2 regions of the Streptomyces sp. NPDC052064 genome follow, and region 1 is predicted to be linked to the other one. Evidence: predicted binding sites of a transcription regulator. Region 1 holds the regulator's gene; the other holds the start of a gene.
The links. Region 1 encodes HspR, which represses chaperone genes until heat shock. Its sites were predicted from a motif close to TTGAGNNNNNNNNNCTCAA; they were not measured.
Positions count from the first base shown of each region.

Region 2: lon (endopeptidase La) is a predicted target of HspR. The motif match lies at 4,737-4,755, and genes of this name have one in related genera.

Region 1 covers NZ_JBVJJE010000002.1:257,371-264,590, reverse strand. The annotation lists gene dnaK (molecular chaperone DnaK) at 1-973, shown strand, start outside; gene grpE (nucleotide exchange factor GrpE) at 970-1,626, shown strand; gene dnaJ (molecular chaperone DnaJ) at 1,663-2,841, shown strand; gene ACZ6TU_RS05800 (heat shock protein transcriptional repressor HspR) at 2,847-3,299, shown strand; gene ACZ6TU_RS05795 (sugar ABC transporter substrate-binding protein) at 3,571-4,680, shown strand; gene ACZ6TU_RS05790 (DUF418 domain-containing protein) at 4,673-5,869, opposite strand; gene ACZ6TU_RS05785 (helix-turn-helix transcriptional regulator) at 6,232-7,220, shown strand, end outside.
Region 2 covers NZ_JBVJJE010000001.1:28,607-35,826, reverse strand. The annotation lists gene ACZ6TU_RS00185 (multifunctional oxoglutarate decarboxylase/oxoglutarate dehydrogenase thiamine pyrophosphate-binding subunit/dihydrolipoyllysine-residue succinyltransferase subunit) at 1-10, opposite strand, end outside; gene ACZ6TU_RS00180 (sensor histidine kinase) at 292-1,404, opposite strand; gene ACZ6TU_RS00175 (response regulator transcription factor) at 1,401-2,141, opposite strand; gene ACZ6TU_RS00170 (spermidine synthase family protein) at 2,266-2,943, opposite strand; gene ACZ6TU_RS00165 (rhomboid-like protein) at 3,116-3,943, shown strand; gene ACZ6TU_RS00160 (GNAT family N-acetyltransferase) at 3,956-4,603, opposite strand; gene lon (endopeptidase La) at 4,778-7,220, shown strand, end outside.

The DNA of each region.
Region 1 (7,220 bases):
CGGGATCAACCTCTCCGAGATCGACCACGTCGTTCTCGTCGGCGGCTCGACCCGTATGCCCGCCGTCGCCGAGCTCGTCAAGGAGCTGACCGGCGGCAAGGACGCCAACAAGGGCGTGAACCCGGACGAGGTCGTCGCCATCGGCGCCGCCCTGCAGGCCGGTGTCCTCAAGGGTGAGGTCAAGGACGTCCTGCTCCTCGACGTCACCCCGCTGTCCCTCGGTATCGAGACCAAGGGCGGCATCATGACCAAGCTCATCGAGCGCAACACCACGATCCCGACCAAGCGGTCCGAGATCTTCACGACGGCCGAGGACAACCAGCCGTCCGTGCAGATCCAGGTCTACCAGGGCGAGCGCGAGATCGCGGCGTACAACAAGAAGCTCGGGATGTTCGAGCTGACCGGTCTGCCCCCGGCGCCGCGCGGCGTCCCGCAGATCGAGGTCTCCTTCGACATCGACGCCAACGGCATCATGCACGTGACCGCGAAGGACCTGGGCACGGGCAAGGAACAGAAGATGACCGTCACCGGCGGCTCCTCGCTGCCGAAGGACGAGGTCGACCGCATGCGCCAGGAGGCCGAGCAGTACGCGGAGGAGGACCACAAGCGCCGCGAGGCCGCCGAGTCCCGCAACCAGGGCGAGCAGCTCGTCTACCAGACCGAGAAGTTCCTCAAGGACAACGAGGACAAGGTCCCGGGCGAGATCAAGACCGAGGTCGAGGAAGCCGTCAATGAGCTGAAGGAGAAGCTCAAGGGCGAGGACACGGCCGAGATCCGCACCGCCACGGAGAAGGTCGCGGCCATCTCGCAGAAGCTCGGCCAGGCCATGTACGCCGACGCGGGCGCCGCGCAGGCCGCCGACGGCGCCTCCGCGGGAGCCGGTGCGGGTGCCGGCGCCGGTGACGCCAAGGCCGACGACGACGTGGTCGACGCCGAGATCGTGGACGACGAGCGGAAGGACGGTGCCGCGTGACGGAGGAGACCCCGGGCTTCGACGAGCAGCAGCCCGACGTCCCTTCCGGCGCCACCTCCGACGACGCCGAGCCGAAGGCCGACTCCCCCTCGCCGGAGGAGGGGGCGGCCCCGGCCGGGGACACGGGCCAGGACGTGGCTCTGGTGGCCCAGCTGGACCAGGCACGCACGGCGCTCAGCGAGCGCACGGCGGACCTCCAGCGCCTCCAGGCCGAGTTCCAGAACTACCGCCGCCGGGTCGAGCGTGACCGGATCGCGGTCAAGGAGATCGCCATCGCGAACCTCCTGACCGAGCTCCTGCCCGTGCTCGACGACATCGGCCGCGCACGTGAGCACGGCGAACTGGTCGGCGGCTTCAAGTCCGTCGCCGAGTCGCTGGAGAGCACGGCGGCCAAGATGGGCCTCCAGCAGTTCGGCAAGGAGGGCGAGCCCTTCGACCCGACGATCCACGAAGCCCTGATGCACAGCTACGCGCCGGACGTCACCGAGACGACGTGCGTGGCGATTCTGCAGCCCGGGTACCGGATCGGCGAGCGCACCATCCGCCCCGCGCGGGTGGCGGTGGCCGAGCCCCAGCCGGGGGCGCAGACGGTCAAGGCGGACGAGACCGCCGAAGCCGACGACAAGGAGAGCGGTGGCCCGGAAGAGGGCTGACGGCATAGCGGACGAAGGGAAGGAGGGGCGTCGAGGATGAGCACCAAGGACTTCATCGAGAAGGACTACTACAAGGTCCTCGGCGTCCCCAAGGACGCCACCGAGGCCGAGATCAAGAAGGCGTACCGGAAGCTCGCCCGCGAGTACCACCCGGACGCCAACAAGGGCAACGTCAAGGCGGAGGAGCGCTTCAAGGAGATCTCCGAGGCCAACGACATCCTCGGCGATCCCAAGAAGCGCAAGGAGTACGACGAGGCACGCGCCCTCTTCGGCAACGGCGGCTTCCGCCCGGGGCCCGGCGCGGGCGGCGGCTCCTTCAACTTCGACCTGGGCGACCTCTTCGGAGGCGCCCCGGGCGGTCAGGGAGCCGGCGGTTTCGGCGGTGGACTCGGTGACGTCTTCGGGGGCCTGTTCAACCGCGGCGGCGCGGGCCCGGGCACGCGTACGCACCCCCGGCGCGGCCAGGACATCGAGTCCGAGGTCACGCTGAGCTTCACGGAGGCGATCGAGGGCGCGACCGTCCCGCTGCGGATGTCCTCGCAGTCGCCCTGCAAGGCCTGTTCGGGCACCGGCGACAAGAACGGCACACCGCGGGTGTGTCCGACCTGCGTCGGTACCGGACAGGTCGCCCGGGGCAGCGGCGGTGGCTTCTCCCTCACCGACCCCTGCCCGGACTGCAAGGGCCGCGGCCTGATCGCGGAGAACGCCTGCGAGGTCTGCAAGGGCAGCGGCCGGGCCAAGTCCTCGCGGACCATGCAGGTGCGCATCCCCGCGGGCGTCAGCGACGGCCAGCGGATCCGGCTGCGCGGCAAGGGGGCGCCGGGCGAGCGCGGCGGCCCGGCGGGCGATCTGTACGTGGTCGTGCACGTCGACTCCCACCCGGTGTTCGGCCGTAAGGACGACAACCTCACCGTCACCGTCCCGGTGACCTTCGCCGAGGCGGCCCTCGGCGGCGAGGTCCGGGTGCCGACGCTGGGCGGGCCGCCCGTCACGCTGAAGCTGCCGCCGGGCACGCCCAACGGCCGCACGATGCGCGCCCGGGGCAAGGGCGCGGTCCGCAAGGACGGCACCCGGGGCGACCTCTTGGTCAGCGTCGAGGTGAGTGTTCCGCAGGACCTGACGGGGAAGGCTCGTGACGCACTCGAGGCGTATCGCGAGGCGACCGCGGGTGAGGATCCGCGGGCGGATCTGTTCCAGGCCGCGAAGGGAGCATGAGTCAGATGGACGGTCGTCGACGCAACCCGTATGAACTGACCGAGGAAACCCCGGTCTACGTCATCTCGGTGGCGGCCCAGCTGTCCGGCCTGCACCCGCAGACCCTGCGCCAGTACGACCGCCTGGGTCTGGTGTCTCCGGACCGTACCCCGGGCCGGGGGCGCCGCTATTCGGCCCGGGACATCGAACTGCTGCGCACCGTCCAGCAGTTGTCGCAGGACGAGGGCATCAACCTGGCGGGCATCAAGCGCATCATCGAACTGGAGAACCAGGTCGCCGCGCTCCAGGCCCGTGTGGCCGAGCTGGAGGACGCGCTCGACGGTGCGGCGGCGGCCATGCGGCAGCGCGAAGCGGCGGTGCACGCGTCGTACCGCCGTGACCTGGTGCCGTACCAGGAGGTCCAGCAGACCAGCGCGCTGGTGGTGTGGCGGCCGAAGCGGCAGCAGCAGTCGGACTGACGCGCGTACGCCTGTGAAAGGGGCCGGGAGGAGACTCCCGGCCTCTTTCGTATGTCTTGGGACGTTTTCGCTGGGTCTCCCGTGGATGGCTGGATGGTGCAAGGCACCGGGAGGCGATTCCGCAGGGTCTTCACAACTGCTGCGGAGCGTGGTGTTGTCATCTCGTTAAGTGGTTCCGCTTGACGCTGGGGGCGCGTCCGCGTTGGCTTTTCAGTCACATGGGCCACAAAGGTGTGCCCACGTCCGAATCACACGCGAAGTGAGCTCCCGCATGCGTCGTCGTATCTCCATATCCGTGGCCGCGGCCACGATGTCCGTCACGCTCGCCGGCTGCGGTGTGCTCAACGCGACCGGGAGCAGCGACGACGCGAGCCCGACGAAGGGCAACGACATCACGGTGGGCCTGCTGCTGCCGGAGAAGGCGAACACCCGGTACGAGAACTTCGACTACCCCATCATCAAGACGAAGGTCGAGTCCCTCACCAACGACCGGGGCCGCGTCGAGTACGCCAACGCCGAGGCGAGCGCGGACAAGCAGGCCGACCAGCTGCAGCAGATGATCGACCGCCGGGTCGACGTGATCCTGCTGGACGCCGTCGACGCACACGCCATCGCCGACGGCGTGAAGAAGGCCAAGGACGCCGGCATCCCGGTCATCGCCTACGACCGGCTGGCCGAGGGCCCGATCGACGCGTACATCTCCTTCGACAACGAACTGGTCGGCGAGGTCCAGGGACGCACCCTGCTGGAGGCCATCGGCGAGAAGGCGAGCCTCTCCGACAAGATCGTCATGATGAACGGCTCGTCGACGGACCCGAACGCCAAGCAGTTCAAGGCCGGTGCGATGTCCGAGCTCAACGGCAAGGTGACGATCGCGCAGTCCTTCGACACCAAGGACTGGAAGCCGGAGAACGCGCAGGCCAACATGGCCGAGGCGATCGAGAAGATCGGCAAGGACAACATCGTCGCGGTGTACTCCGCCAACGACGGCATGGCGGGCGGCATCGTCAAGGCGCTGGAGTCCGCGGGCGTGACCGACCTGCCGCCGATCACCGGCCAGGACGCGGAGCTCCCGGCGGTGCAGCGGATCATCACCGGCGACCAGTACATGAGCGTGTACAAGTCGTACCCGCAGGAGGCCGAGAACGCCGCGGAGATGGCCGTGGCCAGGGTCCAGGGCCGCGACATCCAGTTCGCCGCGCTCACCCGCGACAAGGTCGACAGCCCCACCCACAAGGGCATCCCCGCCCAGCTCGTGCCCGTGGTGGCGCTGACGAAGGAGAACATCAAGGACACGGTGGTCGCGGACGACATCTACAAGCTGTCGGACATCTGCACGGCGAAGTACAAGACGGCTTGCGCGGCGATCGGGCTCAAGTAGCCGGTTCCGGCGCTCGCGGTGTACCGGCCCGTCCCGGGCGTCCTGCCAGGGTGATCGCCCGGAGCAGCCACTCGGCGGGCCCGTGCCGGAAGCGCCGGATCCACGCCGTGCTGAGGGCGAGCTGGAGCGCGTACACGGCGCCCGCGAGCAGCAGCACGGCGGCAGCTCCCACGCGTCCGTAGAGGGACAGGCCGTACGCCGTGGCCACGAACATCATGGTCAGGGACTGCCCGAGGTAGTTCGTGAGCGCCAGGCGGCCCGCCGGGGCGAACAGCCGCTGGATCCGGTTTCCCCAGGGCGAGTGCAGCAGGAGCAGCAGGGTGCAGGCGTACGCGGCGGACAGGGCGGGCGCCGTCAGCATGCCCACGCCGATTCCCAGGAAGTGCCATCGGTCGTCCAGCGGCCCGTGGGCGGCGGAGGCGAAGAAGACGGCCCCCGGGGCTCCGACGGCCAGTCCGGTGGCGGTGATCCGGAGCAGCCGGGAGCGGTCCGCTCCGCCCGGGGCGAGCAGGCGCCGCTTTCCCGCCGCCAGGCCGACGAGGAACGCGGCGAGCACGCCCGGGGCCATGAGGAGAACGCCGAGGAGCGCCAGGGGCAGCCGGTCCAGGTTCTCCTGTACGACCGTGCCGGCGCTGCCACGGTAGGCGGCCACGGTGCTCGCGATCTCCTGTCGAGGGATGGACTCCTCCTCGTCGGCCCACGCGGCCAGTGCCCCCAGCCCGGTGAGGAGGACACCGAAGACCCCATAGATCCAGACGGCGGCCTTCACGGCGGTGGCCGGTCTGATCCGCCGTGCGCACAACAGGGCCAGTCCCAGGACGCCGTAGGTCATGAGGATGTCGCCGTCGTACAGCAGGACGGCGTGCACCAGGCCGAGCAGCACCAGGCCCAGGGACCGGCGCAGGTAGCGTGCGGTGACGTTCGCTCCGTCCCGTTCGGCGGAGACCGTCTGGAGGGTGAAGCTGTAGCCGAACAGGAACGAGAACAAGAGGTAGAACTTGGTGGCCGCGAACGCCGTCACCAGCCACATGGCGACCTGGTCCCAGAGGGGCGCCCCGGGCTCGCGGATCCCTTCCGACACGTAGGGATCCATGATCTGCGCGCTGTTGACCGTCAGGATGCCCAGCAGGGCGAAACCGCGTAACGCGTCAACGGCGGGCAGACGCCGGAGCTCGACTCGTGTCTGCATGCCGGGCCTCCCGCCGCCGGTAGATCTGCCATCCACACCAACACCGCGGTGAACCCGCCCGGGTTCACCGTACCGCTCACAGCCGCGCGGACCGGCGCGAACGGAAGCCGGTCCGGAACATGGCCTGTTCCCGGGATCCGCTCGACGACCGGGCCGAAGACGCGCTCCAGCAGGAGAGCCTGCGGATCGGCTGCGTTCGCGCCACTCCCCTCTCGCTCCAAGCGCCCATGAGGGCGGCTGCGCATACCGGTGGCAAATGGGGCGAAGAGGGGTTCTGGTGTGGTGAAGCCGTGTTGCGGACCAGGTCCCGTCCGCGCATAGTTGCGCTGCGAAGGACGGCGAAACCGGGGGTGGGATCGGCGATGGCCTGGCACGGGGCGGAGGAGCATCCACATGGTGCTGACCGACTGTGCGAGGCCGGGGATCGCGTGTATTCCCGGGCCGTACGGCGGGGCCGCGTGCCGCGCCGGGACGCCGATCCGGTGCCCTGCCTGCTGGAACTGGCCCTGCTGCACCCGGACCCCGACGACATGGACTGGCTGGTGCCGACCTCCCCGCAGGAGGTCATGACCCGGCTGCTGCGCGGGATGTACGACGAGGTCAGCGCGAGCCAGCGTCGGGTGGGTTCGGCCGTGGCGGCGTTCGAGTGGTACGCCGGGCTGGGGCGTCAGGTACAGCCGGCCCCGTCGGCGAGCGAGGGTCCGGCGATCCGGGTGCTGGACGGGCTCGGCCGGATCCAGACCGCGATGGACGAGGCGACCCAGGCGTGCACGACCGAGGTGCTCACCGTGCAGCCCGGCGGCATCCGGCGCGAGGCGGAACTCTCCGAGGGGCTGCACCGGGCGCTGGCGCTGCGCGGCCGTGGCGTGCGGATGCGGGACCTGTACACGCATGTCGCCCGGCACGGGCACGGGCTGCTGAACTATCTGGAGCTGATGGGCGACTCGGTGGAGGCGCGCACGTTGGACGAGGTGATCGACCGGCTGATCCTCTTCGACCGGACGGTGGCCTTCATCCCCGCCAACACCGACCGCACGATGGCCCTGGAGCTACGGCACCCGGCGATCGTCGAGTACCTGGTCACGGTGTTCGAGCGGCTCTGGCGCCTGGCCATCCCGCTGACCGCCCCGCTCCCCGACACCGGCATCGAGGGCATCTCCCACCGGGAGCAGTCCATCGCCGCGCTGCTGGCGGAGGGGCACCAGGACGCGGTGATCGCGGAACGGCTGGGGATAAGCGTGCGGACGTGCCGGGCGCATATCGCCCGGCTGTCGGAGACGCTGGGGGCGGCGAGCCGTACGCAGTTGGGTGTGCGGATCGCCCAGGTGGGGCTCGACGGTCCGCCGCGGCC
Region 2 (7,220 bases), on a different contig from region 1:
GTGGCGACACGGCGGCAACCGCCCTCTTCCGCTTCACAAGATGATGGACAGCGGGAATCAAGGCTACGCCCCCCGCACCGGGTAGGTCAGGTCGGGCCCGTTCAACGTCGCGCAAGTCACATCTCGGAGCGTGTTTCGGGGCTTGAAATGGCGGGAAACAAGCGTGGTTCCGCTTAATGAGGGAAGGGCTGAGCCGGGCCTCATGCGCCGACGGCGCGGGCCTGTGCCTGATCACACGTGTCCGTCAGCGCGGACGCCCGTGGATCTTGTGGCTCCGCTTCGAACTTTACGTCAACTTGGCACAGATGGAAGTCCCGGAAGAGTGACAAGAATCCGGCAACCTCGCTCGGATTCAGCCACTCCGATGCGCCCGCCGTGCAGATCCACCGCCCAGCGGGCGATGGCCAGGCCGAGGCCCGTACCGCCGTCGCTGCCCGGCCCCTGCGCCCGCTTGGCGTTGCCGCGGTTGAACCGCTCGAAGACCCGGTGCCACTCGGACTTCGGAATGCCGGGACCCTCGTCCAGAACCTCCAGCTCCAGCGACTCCGGCAGCGCGCCGCGCCGCGCCTTGACCGTCACACGGCCGTGCGGCGGACTGTGCTTGACGGCGTTGTCGATGAGGTTGGCCACCACCTGGTGGATGCGCTCCGGGTCCGCGTGCGCGGTCAACTCCGGCGGATGGACGTCGAGGTGCAGATGGACGTCCGTACGGGTGTGACTGCCCGAGCCGGTGGCGATGCCCGCGCGCACGGAGGCGACCATGTTGGCCTCCTTGAGCACGCCGGACAGATACGGCCACACCTCGAACCGCCGCTGTTTCAGCGGTACGACGCCGTTGTCCAGGCGGGACAGGTCCAGCAGCGTCTCCACCAGCCGGCCGAGCCGCTCAGTCTGCTTCAGGGCCGTACGCATCGTCTCCGGGTCGGCCTGTGTGACGCCGTCGACGATGTTCTCCAGCACCGCGCGCAGTCCCGCGATGGGGGTGCGCAGCTCGTGCGAGACGTTCGCCACCAGCTCCTTGCGCTGGCGGTCCTGGGCCTCCAGCTCGTCGGCCATGGCATTGATCGTCACGGCCAGGTCGCCCAGCTCGTCACGGCGGTTCTCCCGCACCCGGCGGGTGTAGTCGCCCTGTGAGATGGAGCGGGCCACCGCGGTCATCTCGTCCAGCGGCGCGGTGAGCGAATGGGCCACGAACTGCGTAATCAGCAGTGTGGCGATCATCGAGAAGACCGTGATGAAGCGCAGTTCCGTCTTCGTGTGCACCGCGATCACCGACAGGCCCGTGGTGATCAGCACCGAGATGACGACCAGCGCGCCCAGCTTGGTCTTGATCGAGAACGGGCTCACCCCGCCCCAGGGTTCCGGACTCCCGGGGCCTCTCCGTGCGGCCGGCCCGCCGCTCATGGCGTCGGGGTCTCCAGGGCGTAGCCCACGCCGTGCACCGTACGGATCCGCTCGGCGCCGATCTTCCGGCGCAGCGCCTTGATGTGGCTGTCGACCGTGCGGGTGCCGGAGGCGTCCGCCCAGTCCCAGACCTCGGCGAGCAGCTGCTCGCGCGAGAGCACCGCGCGCGGGGTGTTCGCCAGGCACACCAGGAGGTCGAACTCGGTGGGTGTGAGGTGAACATCCTCGCTCCGCACCCGGACCCGGCGCTGCGCGTGGTCGATCTCCAGCTCGCCGAGGCGCAGGATGCCGCTGCGCGGCGTCGCGGCGGCCAGCGCGGCCCGCTCCACGCGGCGCAGCAGCACATGCACGCGTGCCGCCAACTCCCGCATCGAGAACGGCTTCGTCATGTAGTCGTCGGCGCCGACGCCCAGCCCGACCAGCATGTCGGTCTCGTCGTCGCGCGCGGTGAGCATCATCACCGGCACCGGCCGGGCGGCCTGCACGCGCCGGCAGACCTCAAGACCGTCGAAGCCGGGCAGCATGATGTCGAGGATCAGCAGGTCGGGCTGCCAGGCCTCGGCCGTGTCGACGGCGGCCGGACCGTCACCCGCTGTTTGCACGAGGAATCCCTCGGCTCGCAGGCGGGTCGCGATGGCATCCACGATAGTGGCGTCGTCCTCGACGACGAGAACCCGGCGCTGGGCGCCCGGGGTAGCCGTCGCCGAACCGTTGTGGGAGGTGTGTGTCTGCTCCATCGCCCGCCCCTGGGGTGTGCTTTCCGGAATCAGTGGGGTGATTCCTCGGTCTGCGCATGGTTGCGATTGACGCTTGAATGATCGGCGTCAGAGGAGCAGCGTACGGGGAGTCAGCACACCTTTGCTATCCAGGGCTGATGCCGAGGTGCACGACGTCCGGAACGCCCCGGGCAACCGGGATCTCTTCGGTACGCACCCGCTGGAACCCGGCATTCCGCAAGGTTTCTTCGAATTCCGGAGAGGGCTGGGCGGACCAGACGGCGAGAACCCCACCAGGTCTCAACACCCTTGCGCAGCTTGCCAGTCCGGCCTTTCCGTAGAGATTTCCGTTGCCCTCGGTGACGGTCCAGCCGGGTCCGTTGTCGATGTCGAGGCACAGGGCGTCGTACGTGGCGGATGTCTCATTGACGTAGGCGACGAGATCGGCTTCGACGATTTTCGTGCGGGGGTCGGCGAGGGCGTCGGCGGAGAACGCGGAGAGCGGGCCGTCGAGATGCCATTCGACGATCGCTTGCTCGCGTTCCACGACCGTGATCCCTCCCCAGCGCGGCTCCGCCGCCGCGTGGGCCAGGGAGAAGCCGACGCCGAGGCCGCCGATCAGCACGTCCGGGCGGTCCCGGCCTGCCACGGCGTCCAGGGCTGCGTCGACCAGCCGCCGCTCCGAACGGCCGTCGGAGGTGTCCATCAGGAAACAGCCGTTCGCGATGATCTCCAGCCGGTCATCGTGCCGTCGCAGCACGACCTCGCCGTGCGGGCCCTCGCGACGGTCCAGCACGTGGGGGATGTCGTTCGAGGTAGGCATCCGAGCATCCTGGCAGGTGGGGGGTGTCCGGTGCCAAGAATTACGGAGCGGCCGGCGAGGGGACGCGGTGCACTGCTGTCAGGTTGCTGTGAATCGGTTCTCGCGTGGCGCCCGTCACAGACAGGAGGCGGAGGTGCGCGAAGGGTAGGGCGTGACGGAAGGAGCGCCCGCCGTGGAACGCACCGCGCCGGCCGACGAGACGGCCACGCCGACGCCGACGGGCGCGCCCGTTCCCGACGTGTCGGGGCTGCTGGACGGGGTGCCGCGGCAGCGGGCCGGCGGCCGAGGGCCGTGCGAGACCGTGGTCCCGGCCGCACGAAAGCCCACCGCGGTGGAGAAGCCTCGGCCTCGGCTCCGGATGCCGCGGCTCTGGCGGCTGTTCCCCACTCCCACAGGGACGCCGTTCACGTTCGGGTACGGGATCGTCCTCTGCCTGACCTCGCTGTTCTCCGCGTACGCGGACCCCGCCCTGGTGCACGCCCTGCTCCAGGGCTCCAGTACGGATGTGGCGCACCTGGTGCGGACGCCGGAGCTGGTGCTGGTCGGCAGTGGGCTGTGGCTGGCGGGCGGGGTGGCCTCGCCGTTCGCGATCGGGTTCGTGCTCGTGCTGACCGCGCTGGAACGGCGGATCGGCGGCCTGCGCACGGCCGGTGTCTTCCTGCTCGGGCACGTCCTTGCCACCCTGGCGACCGAGGTCCCGGTCGGGCTCGCGGTGCTGGCCGGGCAGCTCCCCGAGAGTTCGCTGCACCGGCTCGACTACGGCGTCAGCTTCGGCGTCGCCGCCGGCACCGGCGCCCTGGCCGGCCTGCTGCCGCCCTGGCTGCGCGTGCCGCTGCTTGCCGGGTTCGGCGGGATGCTGCTCCAGGACCTGCTCGACCTCACCGACCCGATGACGAACTGGGGTCACCTGATCGCCCTGGCCATCGGTGTCGCGACCTGGCCGGTGGTCCGGCGGTGGCGGGAGAGGCGCGCCGGTTCACCCGGACCGGCCCGGAGCTGAGGGCGAGGCCGTTCAGGTCCGCGGGTCGTGCTTCGCGCTGGTGAGCAGGGCCACCACTTCCCAGCCCAGCGCCTCGTAGAGCCCTCGCCCCGCGGGCGTACCGGCGAGGACACCGGTCCGTGCTCCCTCCCGTACGGCGGCACTCTGCAAGGTCCGCATGACGAGACTGCCGAGTCTCTTGCGGCGATGCTCCGGGGCCGTCTCGATCTGGTCGGCGACGGCGGTGGCGCCCGTCGGGGCCATCTGCCCGCGCGCCGCCAGGGAACCGTCCGGCGCGGTCACCATCACACGCGTCACTCCGCCGCGCGACCAGCTGCGCAGCCGGTAACCGTCGGGTACGTCCGGAGCGCTCCCCGGGAGCAGCGGGACCGTCATCAGGTAGCCGGGCTCGGGGTCGATCCACCAGCTGTCGTCCAACCAGCCGGCGACCACCGACGGGTCCCGGAACGCCTTCAGCCACACGCCGGCCCCGGTCACCGCGCCGGCCACCTTGCGGACGGACGTCTCGTCGAGGTCGTCGCCGGTCGCGCCGAACACATGCCGAGTGACGTGCCCGTTCGTCCCCACGTCGATCGTGCAGCCCCATGGCTCGGTCACGGGGGGAGCCGCCCCGCGCGACACGACCCATCCGTCCACCCACGCCTGCACGGTCCCGTCCACGCCAACCCCCTGTAATGAGCGCTTCGCCATTTGGCTTATTACTCTCGGACCTTACGCGCCCTCTCGCTCCCGGCGTCACAGGTGATCGCTGACAGCGAACGCCCGTCGGGGAACATCCGGCCGCTCCCGTGCATTGAGTCGGCATAGCTCAACTTGACTGCCGAAGGGGAGATCATGGCTTCGACGTCCACACCGCTCACCCTGCCCGTGCTGCCACTCGACGACGAGGTCGTGCTGCCCGGGATGGTGGTCCCGCTGGACCTGAGCGACTCCGAGGTCCGTGCCGCGGTGGAGGCCGCCCAGGCCGCTGCCCGGTCAACGCCCGGAAAGCCGCGGGTACTCCTGGTGCCACGCATCGACGGGACGTACGCGAACACCGGTGTGCTCGGCACCGTGGAGCAGGTCGGCCGGCTGGCCGACGGCGACCCGGGGGCGCTGATCCGCGGCCGGGGCCGGGTGCGCATCGGTGCGGGGACCACGGGTCCCGGCGCGGCCCTCTGGGTCGAGGGCACCCGCGTCGACGAATCCGTCCCGGAGCCTTCCCCAAGTTCTCAACTTCGTTCGAACAGGGGAGACCCCTATCCCGGGCAGGTCGCCGAACTGGTCAAGGAGTACAAGGCCCTCGCCACCGCCTGGCTGCGCAAGCGCGGTGCCTGGCAGGTCGTCGACCGGGTCCAGGCCATCGACGACGTCTCGGCGCTCGCCGACAACTCCGGCTACTCGCCCTTCCTGACCACCGAGCAGAAGGTCGAGCTGCTGGAGACCGCCGACCCGGTGGCCCGGCTGAAGCTCGCCACCCAGCAGCTGCGCGACCACCTCGCCGAGCAGGACGTGGCCGAGTCCATCGCCAAGGACGTCCAGGAAGGCGTCGACAAGCAGCAGCGCGAGTTCCTGCTGCGGCGTCAGCTGGAAGCGGTCCGCAAGGAGCTGCGCGAGCTGAACGGCGAGCAGGAGGGCGAGGAGTCCGACGACTACCGCACCCGCGTGGAGGCCGCCGACCTGCCCGAGAAGGTCCGCGAGGCCGCGCTCAAGGAGGTCGACAAGCTGGAGCGGTCCTCCGACCAGTCGCCCGAGGGCTCGTGGATCCGCACCTGGCTCGACACGGTCCTGGAGATGCCGTGGAACGAGCGGACCGAGGACGCGTACGACATCCAGGGCGCCCAGGCCGTCCTCGACGCCGAGCACTCCGGCCTTCAGGACGTGAAGGAGCGGATCACCGAGTACCTGGCGGTGCGCAAGCGGCGTACGGACCGGGGACTGGGCGTGGTCGGCGGGCGGCGCGGCGGTGCCGTGCTCGCGCTCGTGGGTCCGCCCGGCGTCGGCAAGACCAGCCTGGGCGAGTCCGTCGCCCACGCGATGGGGCGCAAGTTCGTGCGCGTCGCCCTCGGCGGCGTCCGCGACGAGGCCGAGATCCGCGGTCACCGGCGTACGTACGTCGGCGCGCTGCCCGGCCGGGTCGTCCGCGCCATCAAGGAGGCCGGGTCGATGAACCCGGTCGTGCTGCTCGACGAGATCGACAAGGTGGGCTCGGACTTCCGGGGCGACCCGGCCGCGGCCCTTCTCGAAGTGCTCGATCCGGCGCAGAACCACACCTTCCGGGACCACTACCTGGAGGTCGAGCTGGACCTGTCGGACGTGGTCTTCCTCGCGACCGCCAACGTCCTGGAGGCGATCCCGGAGGCGCTGGCCGACCGGATGGAGATCGTCCGCCTGGACGGCTACACCGAGGACGAGAAGGTCGTCATCGCCCGCGACCACCTGCTGCCGCGCCAGCTGGAGCGGGCCGGGCTCGACAAGGACGAGGTGGCCATCGACGAGGGCGCGCTGCGCAAGCTCGCCGGTGAGTACACGCGCGAGGCGGGCGTCCGCACCCTGGAGCGGTCGATCGCCCGGCTGCTGCGCAAGGTCGCGGCCCAGCACGAACTGGGTGAGCGGGAGCTGCCGTTCACCGTCCGGGACGAGGACCTGCGCGACCTGATCGGACGGCCGCACCACGTGCCCGAGTCCGCCCAGGACCCGGCCGAGCGCCGGACGTCCGTGCCGGGCGTGGCGACGGGCCTCGCGGTGACGGGCGCCGGCGGTGACGTGCTGTACGTCGAGGCGTCGCTGGCCGACCCGGAGACGGGCGCGGCCGGGCTGACCCTGACCGGTCAGCTGGGGGACGTGATGAAGGAGTCCGCGCAGATCGCGCTGAGCTTCCTGCGCTCCCGCGGTGCCGAGCTGGAACTGCCGGTGGGTGATCTGAAGGACCGGGGCGTGCACATCCACTTCCCGGCGGGCGCGGTCCCCAAGGACGGACCCAGTGCCGGAGTCACGATGACCACGGCCCTCGCCTCGCTCCTGTCCGGCCGTCTGGTCCGCACGGACGTGGCGATGACCGGCGAGGTCTCGCTGACCGGCCGGGTCCTGCCGATCGGCGGCGTGAAGCAGAAGCTGCTGGCCGCCCACCGCGCCGGGATCACCACCGTGATCATCCCCAAGCGCAACGAGCCCGACCTGGACGACGTCCCGGCGGAGGTGCTGGACAAGCTCGACGTCCACGCCGTCACCGACGTCCGCCAGGTCCTGGAGCTGGCGCTCGCGCCGGCCACGGCGGATGCGGCGCCGGAGGTTCCGG